Regions from separate parts of the Bovifimicola ammoniilytica genome, predicted to be linked through region 3. Evidence: predicted binding sites of a transcription regulator. Region 3 holds the regulator's gene; each other region holds the start of a gene.
What was found. Region 3 encodes HrcA, which represses chaperone genes, less so after heat shock. Its sites were predicted from a motif close to TGTTAGCACTCNNNNNNNNNGAGTGCTAACA; they were not measured.
Positions count from the first base shown of each region.

Region 1 (4,610 bases), on a different contig from region 3:
AAGCAATTAAGAGAGAATGGGCATATCGCAGTTATATGTACAGGACGAACCAAATCAATAGTATTTTCGGAGATATTGAACATCGGATTCGATGGAATTATAGCAGGTGCCGGCACTTATGCAGAATATAACGGTGAGGAAATATATCGTTATGTGCTTGATAAGGATTTACTTAATGAAACAGTAGATGCAATGAAGAAACACAATATAATGGCAATCGCAGAGGGAATTGAATGTGTATGCTTTGACCTTGAAAGAATGCCTGAAAAGTATAAATCAGTATATGACATATATATTAAGACACCAGGAAATCATATAGGTAACATTGAGAATATAGATGAAATATCAGCATCAAAGTTAAGTGGTGCAGCCATTAATGTAAGTGATATGAAGGATTTTAAAAAGGAATATGCAGATAGATTTACTCTTGTTAATCATGACGAAGATTATGTGGAAATGATTCCTAAGGGATATTCAAAGGCATATGGAATCGAAAAAATGATTAAATATTTAGATATTCCATGGGAGAATACTTATGCATTTGGTGACAGTATGAATGACTACGAGATGCTTAAATATGTTAATTATGGCGTGGCTATGGGGAATGCTTCGGAGAAATTAAAAAAAGAAATGAAGTATACAACCGAGGATTACGATAAAGGCGGCATAAAAAATGCATTAGAAAGGTTTGGATTAATCTAACGAGGTACAATTTTAATGAGAATAATAACTAAGGACAGGAATATAATATTAGAGGATGTCAAAGATTTCAATGTTTCACAGACATTAGAGTGTGGGCAGTGTTTTCACTTTGATAAAATTGCAGAAGACGAATATGGAGTGGTAAATGGCAGAAATCTTCTTCATATAAAGCAGGATAAAGACTGCATTACCTGTTTTGACATTGACGAAAGCACATTTGTAAAAAAATGGGTAAGATATTTTGATCTTGAAAGAGATTATGGAAGTATAAAAGAACATCTGATTATTGCTGATAACAGACTAAAAGAAGCCATTAATGTGAATTATGGTGTGAGAATACTTAATCAGGAATTCATAGAGACACTGATGTCGTTTATAATTTCACAGAATAAGCAGATTCCGCATATAAAGAAGATAGTTAGTGATATTTCTGAAAAATATGGTGAATATCTTGGAAACATAGGTGATAAGAAGTTCTATTCATTTCCGGATAAAAGAACATTGGAACATATTAGCGAAGACGACTACAGAGAATGTAAAACAGGCTTCAGGGCAGCATATTTGAAATCAGCAGCAGACAGAATCACTAGTGATGAGAAATTTACAGATGAAATACTAAGTAAAATGTCATACGGAGATGCTAAAAACGAGTTAATCAAGATAAAAGGTGTAGGCGAAAAGGTTGCAAACTGCGTGCTTTTATTCTCGTTAGGTTTCAGAAATGCATTTCCAGTTGACGTGTGGATTAAGCGAATAATGGAATCTATGTATTTTCATAAAGAGACACCTAATAATGAGATAATGAGCTTTGCAAAAGATAAATTCGGTGAATATGGTGGGTATGCACAGCAATATCTGTTCTATTATGCCAGAGAAAACGGACTCGGAAAATGATAAGTTTAGTAATTAAAAAACTTTTAAGGTTAAACCTATAAAATATATTAAAAAAATGAAAAAATAAGAAAATTAAAGAAAATTAAAGAAAATAAGAGATATACAAGAAAACAGAAAGAAATAGAAAAACTGTTAAACTTGCAGAATAGAGGTCTTAGACTTAATATAATAGGCAGAAATTAGCACTCAAGCATAAAGAGTGCTAATAACCACTAAGGAAATAAAAACATAATTATATAGTAGCAGAATGGAGGAATTATAATGAAATTAGTACCATTAAATGACAGAGTTGTATTAAAACAGTTAGTAGCTGAAGAAACTACAAAATCGGGTATCGTATTACCTGGTCAGGCAAAAGAAAAGCCACAGCAGGCAGAGGTTGTAGCAGTAGGACCTGGCGGAATGGTTGATGGTAAAGAAGTTAAAATGGAAGTTAAAGTTGGAGATAAAGTTATTTACTCTAAATATTCAGGAACAGAAGTTAAAATTGACGAAGAAGAATATATAATTGTTAGACAGAATGATATTCTTGCAATAGTAGAATAATAGGAGGAATCAGATTATGGCAAAGGAAATTAAATACGGAGCAGAAGCTCGTAAAGCATTAGAAGCAGGTGTTAACCAGTTAGCAGATACAGTAAAAGTTACACTTGGACCAAAAGGAAGAAACGTTGTACTTGATAAATCATTTGGTGCACCATTAATTACAAATGATGGTGTTACAATTGCAAAAGAAATTGAACTCGAAGATCCATTTGAAAATATGGGTGCACAGTTAGTTAAAGAAGTTGCAACAAAGACTAATGATGTAGCAGGTGATGGTACTACTACAGCTACAGTTCTTGCACAGGCAATGATTAATGAAGGTATGAAGAACCTTGCAGCAGGTGCTAATCCAATTATCTTAAGAAAAGGTATGAAGAAAGCGACAGAGGAAGCTGTTAAAGCTATTTCTAAGATGAGCAGCAAAGTTAATGGCAAAGACCAGATTGCTAAAGTCGCAGCTATTTCAGCAGGTGATGAAGAAGTAGGTAATATGGTTGCAGATGCTATGGAAAAAGTATCTAATGATGGTGTAATCACAATCGAAGAATCTAAGACTATGATGACAGAATTAGATTTAGTTGAAGGTATGCAGTTTGACCGTGGTTACATTTCAGCTTATATGGCAACAGATATGGATAAGATGGAAGCTGAACTTGACAATCCATATATTCTTATTACAGATAAGAAGATAACAAATATTCAGGACATTTTACCTATACTTGAGCAGATTGTACAGTCAGGTGCTAAATTATTAATTATCGCTGAAGATGTTGAAGGTGAAGCCCTTACAACATTAATTGTTAATAAATTAAGAGGTACATTCAATGTAGTAGCTGTTAAAGCTCCTGGATACGGTGACAGACGTAAAGAAATGCTTAAAGATATTGCTATATTAACAGGTGGTCAGGTAATTTCAGAAGAACTCGGCTTAGAACTTAAAGATACAACAATGGATATGCTTGGCAGAGCTAAATCTGTTAAAGTTCAGAAAGAGAATACAGTTATCGTTGATGGCGAAGGCAAGAAAGAAGATATTCAGGCAAGAGTTGCCCAGATTAGAACACAGATTGAAGAAACAACATCAGATTTCGATAGAGAGAAATTACAGGAGAGACTTGCTAAACTTGCAGGTGGTGTAGCTGTAATCAGAGTTGGTGCTGCAACAGAAACAGAGATGAAAGAAGGCAAACTCCGTATGGAAGATGCTTTAAATGCTACAAGAGCTGCTGTTGAAGAGGGTATTATCTCAGGTGGTGGTTCTGCATACATTCACGCATCTAAAGAAGTTGCTAAATTAGTTGCAACACTTGAAGGCGATGAAAAGACAGGTGCAAACATTATCCTTAAAGCACTTGAAGCTCCATTATATACAATAGCTAAGAACGCAGGACTTGAAGGCTCAGTTATCGTTAATAAAGTAAGAGAATCAGAAGTCGGAATGGGCTTTGATGCATTACATGAAGAATATGTAAGCATGGTTGATGCAGGTATCCTTGATCCTGCTAAGGTTACACGAAGTGCATTACAGAATGCCACAAGCGTTGCATCTACATTATTAACAACAGAATCAGTTGTTGCAAGTATTAAAGAAGATGCTCCTGCAATGCCAGCAGGTGGTGCAGGAATGGGTATGATGTAATACCTGAATTAAAAAGTAATTAAATTAATTTAAACTAGAAAATGCTTCACTCATATGCAAGTATGGGTGGAGCATTTTTATAGTATATGAGAAAAGTTTGAGATATTAAAATACTCAACTGTTGGAAAATAAGCTGCGATATGATACAATAATAATAGTTATACTTTAACAAGGATGCGTAAAGTTCAAATTAAATTGGATATAATAAAAATAGTAGGTCAGGAGGTGCTATGGCATGCAGCTAGAGAAGGTCTGTATTAAGAATTTTAAAGGGATAGCAGAAAAAGAAATAAAATTTAAACCGGGTTTCAATTTGATAAAAGGTATTAATGGTACAGGAAAAACATCAATACTTGAAGCTATTGCTGTTGGCCTGGGTGGTTTTGTAGCAGGCTTGCCTGATGTTACAACAAGACATTTTTCGGCAGATGAAGTTAGAAATATTTATGAAAAAACCGGAGATGGTTCTTATAATAAAACAAATGTTATGCCGTTAGAGGTAACAATAGATGCAATTCTAGATGGAGAAGAGTATAGATGGACAAGAGGTAAGAGTAGTATCAAAGCGGCGAGAAGTACAACACAACCTCGTGATATATGTAAAAAAGCAGAAAAAATGTCAGAAGATAGTAATACTGAATTTCCTATATTGGTATATTTAAGTGCGAGTAGAGTATGGTCTCAAAGAAGAGAAAGAACTGAAAATATATTTAGAAAACAATATTTCAGAACTATCGGTTATACAGATGCATTGATAGATGCATCAAATACCAAATTGCTTTTAAATTGGTGTATGAAAATGGAAATGGTTGAATGGAAGAAGGAAAAG
Region 1 is NZ_JAOQJN010000009.1:52,909-57,518, forward strand. It holds gene OCV48_RS11670 (Cof-type HAD-IIB family hydrolase) at 1-702, shown strand, start outside; gene OCV48_RS11675 (DNA-3-methyladenine glycosylase family protein) at 718-1,596, shown strand; gene OCV48_RS11680 (co-chaperone GroES) at 1,858-2,142, shown strand; gene groL (chaperonin GroEL) at 2,159-3,781, shown strand; gene OCV48_RS11690 (AAA family ATPase) at 4,017-4,610, shown strand, end outside.
Region 1: OCV48_RS11680 (co-chaperone GroES) is a predicted target of HrcA. The motif match lies at 1,774-1,804, and genes of this name have one in related genera.

Region 2 (4,610 bases), on a different contig from region 3:
CCCTGCTTAAGAACGACGTAATGCTAATTATAATCACAGCTTTATGCCTGTTTGCGTTGATAAGTATTGTTCTGTATATTTATTCAAATCAGTTTGAAAGAAAAACAGATACAGATGAAAAGGAAAAAGTGACTTATGAGGCAGATGAAGAAGAAAAATTCCGGACATTCTGTGAGAAATTCTCACTTACGCCAAGGGAAAGTGAAGTGCTGAAAACGCTGTTAATTTCTGATGAAAATGTACAGGATATAGCGGTTAAAATCTCAATGTCGAGAGCAGTGTTATACAGACATATAACCAATTTGAATAATAAAACTGATACGAAATCACGTATTGGTCTTATACAGTTTTATTATAATTGGAGAAAGAATGTATAAAATATGAGAAAGCAGGTGAGAAATATGGTTAAGACAAAGAAGAAAAAGTCATTAAAATTTAAGAATAAAATGGCATGGTTACTAGGCTTAGTTATGATATGTGTGTTTGGGACAATGCTATCAGGTGAAAATGTGCAAGGCGCAGATGTAAGATTAGTTAATCCTAAGACGGTAACAGTAAACATTAAGTCAGGACTGGAATTATTAGATACTTTTGGACCATACATTAAAGTTGATGATTGCGTGGTAACAGATAATATGGTTAATGTGGAAAAAGCTGATATGCATAAGATATCAATTCTTCCGCAGTTTGGATATTCCATTGAGGCTAAAATTAATGGAGATAAAGTAGATGGTGTGGAAGAAGATGGCTGGCAGGTCTACACCGTTGCAGAAGCAGATATGTATGATATCGAGATAAGTAAGGCGGGCAGCGGTGTCTATACGGTTACCTGGGCTTATGACGATACATTTGGTGAAGATGGTAAGGTTGCAAATGGAAGTGTCAGGATAATCTCAGCAATACTGCCTGATGGAAGCAACGGCATTGAAAATATAAATGACCAGAATGAAAAAGTTGGTCTGGTGGCAATTAAACCTGATAGTATGGTTACTGTAAAAATTAAGCCTGATTATGGTTATCAGTTTGTGGCAGGTTCATTAAACGGAAACACAATAACAGCAGGCAGCGAAGTCAGTACATTTACATTTATAATGCCTCGTACAAATCTTCATCTGAGTGCTTTATTTACTAAGACAAATGATATTATTAATACAGAGAGTTCGGATGTGAAGTCAGGAAGCATTTCTAATGGTGAAAATGTTGTGGATTCAGGCAATATCCGACTAGAAGTTAAGGATTTGTCAGAAAATGAGGCAGCTGTTTTAGAGGGTGATATAAAAGAAAATGTGGGAAATGACGTGGTAAGCGCATATCTTGACATGAATTTATACAGTGTTATTAATAAAGGAAACAAGACTGAAGCATGGGAAAATAAGTTAACAGAACTTACCAATAATCTGACAGTTACATTTAATCTTGCTGATGATTTAAAGGGCAAAGATGGCAGCTTTTATATAATTCGCGAGCATATGGAGGCTGACGGAAGCAAATCATTTGCTAAGATACCGGTTATCTATGATAAGGAAAACGGTACAATTTCATTTGACACGGATAAATTTTCGACATATGCACTTGTATATAGCACAGATGATAATAGCAGAAATGATTCTGATAATAATGATAATAATAGCAATGAAGTTATTGGTAAGAACGATAATAACAATTTAGAAGAGAAAGCAACAGATACAAAAACGTCAAATGCAAAAGCTCCAAAGACTGGTGATACTACGCAGGTTATGGAATTAGTAATAATAATGATTGCAGGAATTATTGTTGCTGTGTCCGCATTTAAAAATAGAATAAATGAATAAAAAGAATGTTCACAAAATGTTCACAAAAAAATAGCACTCACCTCTTGACATTGCTAATAATAAGTGTTATATTACACCTAGAACAAAGGAAAGGGATGCAAAAAAAGGATATGAAGTAAGTCCTATGAGCTCCCTGAACATCCCAGTTCCAGAGAAACATGGTAAACAAACATAGTATTTTAGAAAAGGAGAGATGACTTATGTTAATGCCTAGTATTTTTGGAGAAAATTTATTTGATGACTGGTTTGATGATTTCCCATTTTATAATGATAAAGATATGAGAAATGTGGATAAGAAATTATATGGTAAGAAAGCAGGAAGAATAATGAAAACCGATATTAAAGAGAATGATAACGGTTATGAATTAGAAATTGACTTACCTGGATTTACAAAAGATGAAGTTAAGGCTTCACTTGAAAATGGTTACCTGACAATTAGCGCAGCTAAAGGTCTTGACAAAGATGAAAAGGATAAAGAAACTGGACATTACATTCGTAGGGAACGTTATGCCGGAGCATGTGAGAGAAGCTTTTATGTTGGCAGTGAAGTAAAACAGGAAGACATTAAAGGTGAATTTAAACATGGTATCTTAAAACTCTTTGTTCCAAAGAAAGAGGCCAAAGAAGTTGAAGAAAACAAATATATTGCTATTGAAGGATAATCTTAGATAGAAGAATCTTATATAACCTGTTAAATATAGAAAAGAGGCGATAAGTTATGGCAGATAAGAATCCAAAACATCCACTTAAAAAGAAACAGGTCAAAAGTAAAGAAAAGAAAAAACATATCTATGAATAATAGATAATACAAAAGATAATAATAATTAACAAATAAGACCATTACACCTAATATAGTTAGTGTAATGGTCTTATTATTTTGTCTTATTTTAAAAATGTGGAATGATTATTCTGCAGAGATAACGCCTGCTGGACATCCGCCTTCACAAGCTCCGCAATCGATACATGTATCAGCATCGATAACGTATTTGTCTGCACCCTCAGAGATTGCTCCTACTGGACAGGCGCCAGCGCAAGCTCCACACATTAAACATCCGTCGTTAATTACGTGTGCCATAATTCTTCCTCCTTTAGAATATATAAGTAAATCGCAGATTTGTGTTCAAATCTTATTGCTATTTTAATACAAATAGAGGAACTATTCAAGTATTTTTACGTTCTAAATAAAGTGCAATTACAAAATAAAGTTGCATTAATAAATGCCGTGTAATATAATGTATGCGATGGCGAAAAAAGTGATAATTGTGCCATAAAGTCATTATTTGTTTAGCGATGTTAATACGAATAATGGCATAAAAACCGGAACATCGCAGAAATGAGGTAATTTATGTCAAAAGTTTCAAAAGATATGTTAATTGGTGAAATTGTTAGAATAGATGATGGAATTATTCCAATTCTCCTTAGTTCAGGAATGCATTGCATTGGTTGTCCTTCTGCACAGGGTGAAAGCCTTGAAGAAGCAGCAATGGTTCACGGATTAAATGCTGATGAATTAGTATCAGAGATTAATGATTATTTAGCAACAAAATAATCGGGTAAATATAAAATAAATTGAAAGCCTTGTATGGCAGAAAAATGTATCCTGTGAAATATATAAAATCAGGATACATTTTTTTGTTTGCTCAAATTTACGAAATTATTATATGATGTTTCGATATTCTTAGATTAGACTTTAGATTTGCGATAATTCCTGGATAGCGGTATCGGCTATGATTAATTCAGCATGCTCTAAAATGTGTTCTAACGTAGTCGGACTGTTAATAACCAGATTTCCGTATTCGCTTATCAAATCGCATATTCTATAAAAATATTCTTTATTATCCAAGGTATAGTATACAAAAAGATAATAGGAAGTGCCAAGTTTATATAATGAATTTTGGTCATGGTAAATTTTTATAAGCATATTTGAGAGTTCAATAATTTTATCAATATTTTCAAATTTGAAGATGATAGTGTATGCTGGTGTGACACCATAAGGTGCCTCGATAATAGCATTCTCAAATGTAGGCGAAGTATTTTTAGCTGAATCAAATAAATTAGGATTTTCCGGTGAATCTTTAGGAGAATTAGAAATCTGATTTGCAATATTATTAAAAAAGCTAAAAATATCTTCATGACCGGCAGATGTATCTGCTTTGGATGAAAATAATTTGTCTGATGCAGCATTAGGATCAGGTGTAAATCTTGAAAATCTTGAATCGATTTCTTCAGGATCTTCAACTATAGTAATAATTATTACAAGAGTATCATTGGGAAGGGGGATGGCATCAATAGATATAGGAAATTTCTGAGTATTAAAATCAAAGTTAACCTGGGCTTTTGAAACCACTTCTTTAAACAACTGTTCTGTTTCCGGGGAACCATAAAATAAATCCTTTATATTAATTTTTCTGGAAAATAAATCTTCTTTATCAAGTACACATTTAATCTGATTATCGTTTAATTTTTCAAAAACCATATATATTCCTCCTTTGGTATGGATATGTTTACGAAATATTAAAGGTATATGTCTGTGTTAGTTCTGATATAATTAACATTTCTGATTATTATGCATGAATACATATAATGGTGGATTTTAGAACTTTAATATTGAGATAATATACGATAGTATAACTTATTATAATGCCAGATGTAAAGTAAACTGTAATAAAATAAAAAAATAAAATAAATGTTGCAATTTAAAATGTAATGTATTATAATTAATACACAACATACAACAAAATGTTAAATAAGAAGGAGGGATTTATAAAAAAATATATGGACTACAGGGTGAATGGTGGT
Region 2 is NZ_JAOQJN010000008.1:69,906-74,515, reverse strand. It holds gene OCV48_RS11005 (helix-turn-helix transcriptional regulator) at 1-377, shown strand, start outside; gene OCV48_RS11000 (hypothetical protein) at 402-1,811, shown strand; gene OCV48_RS10995 (Hsp20/alpha crystallin family protein) at 2,012-2,473, shown strand; gene OCV48_RS10990 (DUF362 domain-containing protein) at 2,716-2,886, opposite strand; gene OCV48_RS10985 (DUF1858 domain-containing protein) at 3,157-3,360, shown strand; gene OCV48_RS10980 (adaptor protein MecA) at 3,502-4,287, opposite strand; gene OCV48_RS10975 (serine/threonine protein kinase) at 4,551-4,610, shown strand, end outside.
Region 2: OCV48_RS10995 (Hsp20/alpha crystallin family protein) is a predicted target of HrcA. The motif match lies at 1,840-1,870, and genes of this name have one in related genera.

Region 3 (4,610 bases):
GAATCTCCAGCTAATTTACCACCCTGGATTGATGCACCAAGTGCTACACATTCATCTGGGTTAAGGCTCTTGTTAGGCTCTTTACCTGTTAACTGTTTAACTTTATCCTGTACTGCCGGAATACGTGTTGAACCACCAACTAATAATACTTTTGAAATATCCGACATATTAAGTCCGGCATCTTTTAATGCGTTCTGAACAGGAATAACTGTTCTTTCAACTAAGTCATGTGTTAATTCATCAAATTTAGCTCTTGTTAATGTCATATCAAAATGCTTTGGCTCGCCATTAACTGCTGTAATGAATGGAAGATTGATGTTTGTGCTGGCTGCTGAAGATAATTCTTTCTTTGCTTTTTCTGCTGCTTCCTTTAATCTCTGAAGTGCCATCTTATCTGTGCTTAGGTCAACACCCTCCTGAGCCTTAAATTCATTAATCATATATGTTGTTAAATGTTCATCAAAGTCATCGCCACCAAGTCTTGTATCACCGTTTGTAGCAAGAACTTCGATAACACCATCACCGATTTCGATAATAGATACATCAAATGTACCACCACCTAAATCGTATACCATAATCTTCTGTTCACTTTCATTATCAAGACCATATGCTAAAGCTGCTGCTGTTGGCTCGTTGATAATTCTCTTAACTTCAAGTCCTGCAATCTTACCAGCATCTTTTGTTGCCTGTCTCTGTGCATCATTGAAATATGCTGGAACTGTGATAACTGCTTCGCTTACCTTTTCTCCAAGATATCCTTCAGCATCAGCTTTTAATTTTTGAAGAATCATTGCTGAAATTTCCTGTGGCGAATATTTCTTATCATCAATAGTTACCTTATAATCTGTACCCATATGTCTTTTAATAGAAGAAATAGTCTTTTCTGCGTTTGTAACAGCCTGACGTTTTGCCGGATCACCTACAAGTCTTTCTCCTGTCTTTGTAAATGCTACAACTGATGGTGTAGTTCTAAGTCCTTCCTGGTTAGCAATAACTGTAGGTTTACCACCTTCCATAACTGCTACACATGAGTTTGTTGTTCCTAAGTCAATACCTATAATTTTACTCATAATTAATTCCTCCTAAATAATAAATTTTCTAAAATAGTGTTAATGTCTTTAATAATCTATATATTATTTGCAAAATACCTGTCAGATAATGTATCTGCTATGCTATTATTAAAGCAGCTCTAAACCATTATATTTTGCAATTGTCTGTTTAGTTTGCAACCTTAACCATACTATGACGTACTACCGAATCTCTATACATATAGCCTTTCTGTAATACCTCCGCTACAATATTCTCACCTAATGTTTCATCTTCTACATGCATTACTGCGTTGTGAAGACTAGGATCAAATTCATTGCCCTCGGCTTCAATTTCTTTAACACCAAGGTCTTCTAATGTCTTTAATAATTGTTTGTAAATCTTATCCATTCCCTCTGCAAAAGGTGTTGCTAATTCTTCTTCAGAAACTGCTTTGAAACCTCTTTCAAAGTTATCAACTACTGGTAAAATCTTTTCAATCACATCTTTTGCTCCGACTTCATACATAGCTGATTTTTCTTTTTCTGAACGTTTACGGAAGTTATCAAACTCTGCAAATGTTCTCTTATATTTATCAGTAAGTTCTTCAATCAATTCATCTTTTTTATCTTTCTTCTTATCTTTCTTGAAGAGCCCTTTCTTTTCACCCTCTTTTGAATTCTGGTTGTTATCTTCATCTGCTGATTCATTTTCTGTAGCTTCTGCTCCAGAATTCTCAGTTTCATTTGTCACATCATCTGTAACTTCTTCTGTTACATCTTCTGTTGTTTCTTCAACCACTTCCTCTGCTTTATCTGTATTGCCTTTATCTGTATTGTCTTTATCTATTTTATTATCTGTCACTTATTATATACCACCTTTCCTATTCATTTTGCTTTTTAAATTTCTCATCTAATTGTGTTTTAACAGTCTTAAGAGTTTCGACTACTTTTTCATAATCCATTCTCTTCGGACCGATAATACCGATTGTTCCTCTGACTCCATCTTCTATTTCGTAAGTTGCGGTTACTACACTACAATCTTTCATAGTCTGTACCGGAGTCTCATTTCCAATGTATACCTGAATTTCTTTCTTATCATCTGTCTTATCATCTTTATCTATAAGACTTGTGAGCAGTTGTTTTTCTTCAAATGTACTTATTATCTCACTTGCTGTACTGCTTTCGCTAAGTTCAGGATATTTAAAAATGTTCGTTGCACCACTTGTATATATCTTGAGATCATCTTCATTAGCAAGAGCCAAACCGATTGCCTCTATTATATCTCTTACTAATTCCATATGTTCCGGTGCACTTCCCGTCATCTTAGAAATCAAACCAATATTCATCTCTTCAAGTGCCAATCCGTTAAGACTACTGTTAAACAAAATATTAAGTTTTAATATTGTTTCACTATCTAAGCTTTCCTTGAGAGTAATAATCCTATTCTTAATTATGTTACCTTCAGTTACAACTACACACAACAATTTATCTTCTTCAATTAAAGACAACTGTACAAACTTTAACTTTCTTGAATTTCTTGCAACCGGTGTAGTAATCATCGTTGCATAATTAGTATTCATAGCTAAAAGTTTTGCCGTATTCTGTAGTAATTCTTCAACCTTTTCGACTTTTTCATCAAGAAAATCTTTCATATCGTTAAGATTTTTTTCTTTAATGTCTAATTCATTTGTCTTATCTTCCATAAGTTTATCAACATATAGTCGATATCCTGCATCAGTTGGAATTCTTCCCGAAGATGTATGTGGCTGGACAATGTAACCCATCTCCTCTAAGTCTGCCATTTCATTTCTAATAGTTGCTGAACTCAGATTCAAATCTGTCTCTTTAGATATTGTTCTTGAACCAACCGGCTCTCCGGTATTAAGATAACTTTTGATAACTGCATTAAGTATCTTTAGTTTTCTTTCATCAAGTTCCATGTACACCGTTCCTTTCATGATGCGTTTCATGTGTTATGATGTTTGTTGTTAGCACTCACTTGATTAGAGTGCTAATTACTTCATATCCATAAGATATCACTTGAGTTTTCATTTGTCAACACTAATTTTAAAAAATTTTTATATTTATTATTTTTTACTATTTTTCGTTTACCTTACGTTCTCACAACCTTTATTTACTGCATTTAAAAATCTCTTTTGAACTTCTGCTTCTATATTATCTTTCATATATTCATCTATGTCACTATATATAACTCCGCCAGCCATAAATGAATGTCCGCCGCCGTCGCCGATTCCTTTCAATGCTTCTGCAGTAAGCTTTCCCGAATGTATCTTTTCATCAACGCTTCGTACTGATAACTTATATCCGCCATTTCTATCGGCATATACTATACAGACATTCACCTCATTTAGAGATAAGATGAAATCTGAAATCATGGCTATAAGCCCATCATTACAATCAAATGGAATATAAGCAAAACCAATTCCGTTAATAACACTTATATTCTCAATTGCAGCACCATATGCTTTTAAATCAGACATTTCCATATTATTAATGTAGAATTTGGTTATCTTGTCATTATCAGCATATTTATATAAATATCCAAACATTTCTATATCTAATTCTGTTACACCTCTTGTAAGTGAAGCTGTATCCATTCTAAGCCCATACATTAACGCTGATGCAACATTTCTGTCCATTGGGGTTCCACTTTCTACATAATATTCAGTTACTAATGTTGCACATGAACCAGCTATTCTTATATCTTTATATCTATAAGTACATTCTATAAAGGTTGGATGATGGTCTATACATGCTACCTCATCACCCGGTAAATCATTGAAATTCGAATTATATTTCTGTCCATCAATTGTTACTATATAATCCTCTTCCTGCATATCAGTAATCTGATTATATTCCTTAATATCAATTCCGAATTCCGTAAGCATCTTCTTTGTCGATATCTTGTCAATTGCTCCACAATAGCATAAGGTTGTCTCAATATCATGTTTCTTTAGGAACTGCTGCATACCAAATGCACTCGCTATCGCATCAGGATCCGGGAAATTATGTGTCTGTAAATAAGTCTTATGCCCCTTTAATAACTCTACTAAATCATTCCAAGCCATATTTCTTCCTCATTTCTATGTCATTTTTTTCTTTTTCACATTAATTACTTATCCAAACCCTATATTATTACTTATCTTTCAATAAGTCTACCAGCTTTCAGAACATTTTCAATAATAAAGAATGTCGCTTGCGACATTCTCCGCCTGCGGCGGATTACGATAGCAACATTTTCCGCTCCGCCGCAATGCGATCCTCGCGGAGCGTTATTTACTTAACAGGACAATTTCAACGAAATTTCCTGATAAGTAAATAAAAGCCGAATTATTGAATAACTCGGCTTTAAATCATCTATTTACTTACTGTTTTCCACAAATCTCCATAATTCCCTTAAGTACTTCATCTACTTTATCCATATAAGCATTTTCACCCATATGTCCGATTCTTATTACTTTTCCCTCGAATTCGCCAAACGAACCTGCAAGCATAATACCATATCTTTTCTTCATTTCTTCTAATATATAATCTGCTGTCATTCCCTCAGGCACATTAAAT
Region 3 is NZ_JAOQJN010000004.1:71,054-75,663, reverse strand. It holds gene dnaK (molecular chaperone DnaK) at 1-1,070, opposite strand, end outside; gene grpE (nucleotide exchange factor GrpE) at 1,219-1,890, opposite strand; gene hrcA (heat-inducible transcriptional repressor HrcA) at 1,910-2,968, opposite strand; gene OCV48_RS06050 (DHH family phosphoesterase) at 3,137-4,117, opposite strand; gene OCV48_RS06045 (pyridoxal-phosphate-dependent aminotransferase family protein) at 4,415-4,610, opposite strand, start outside.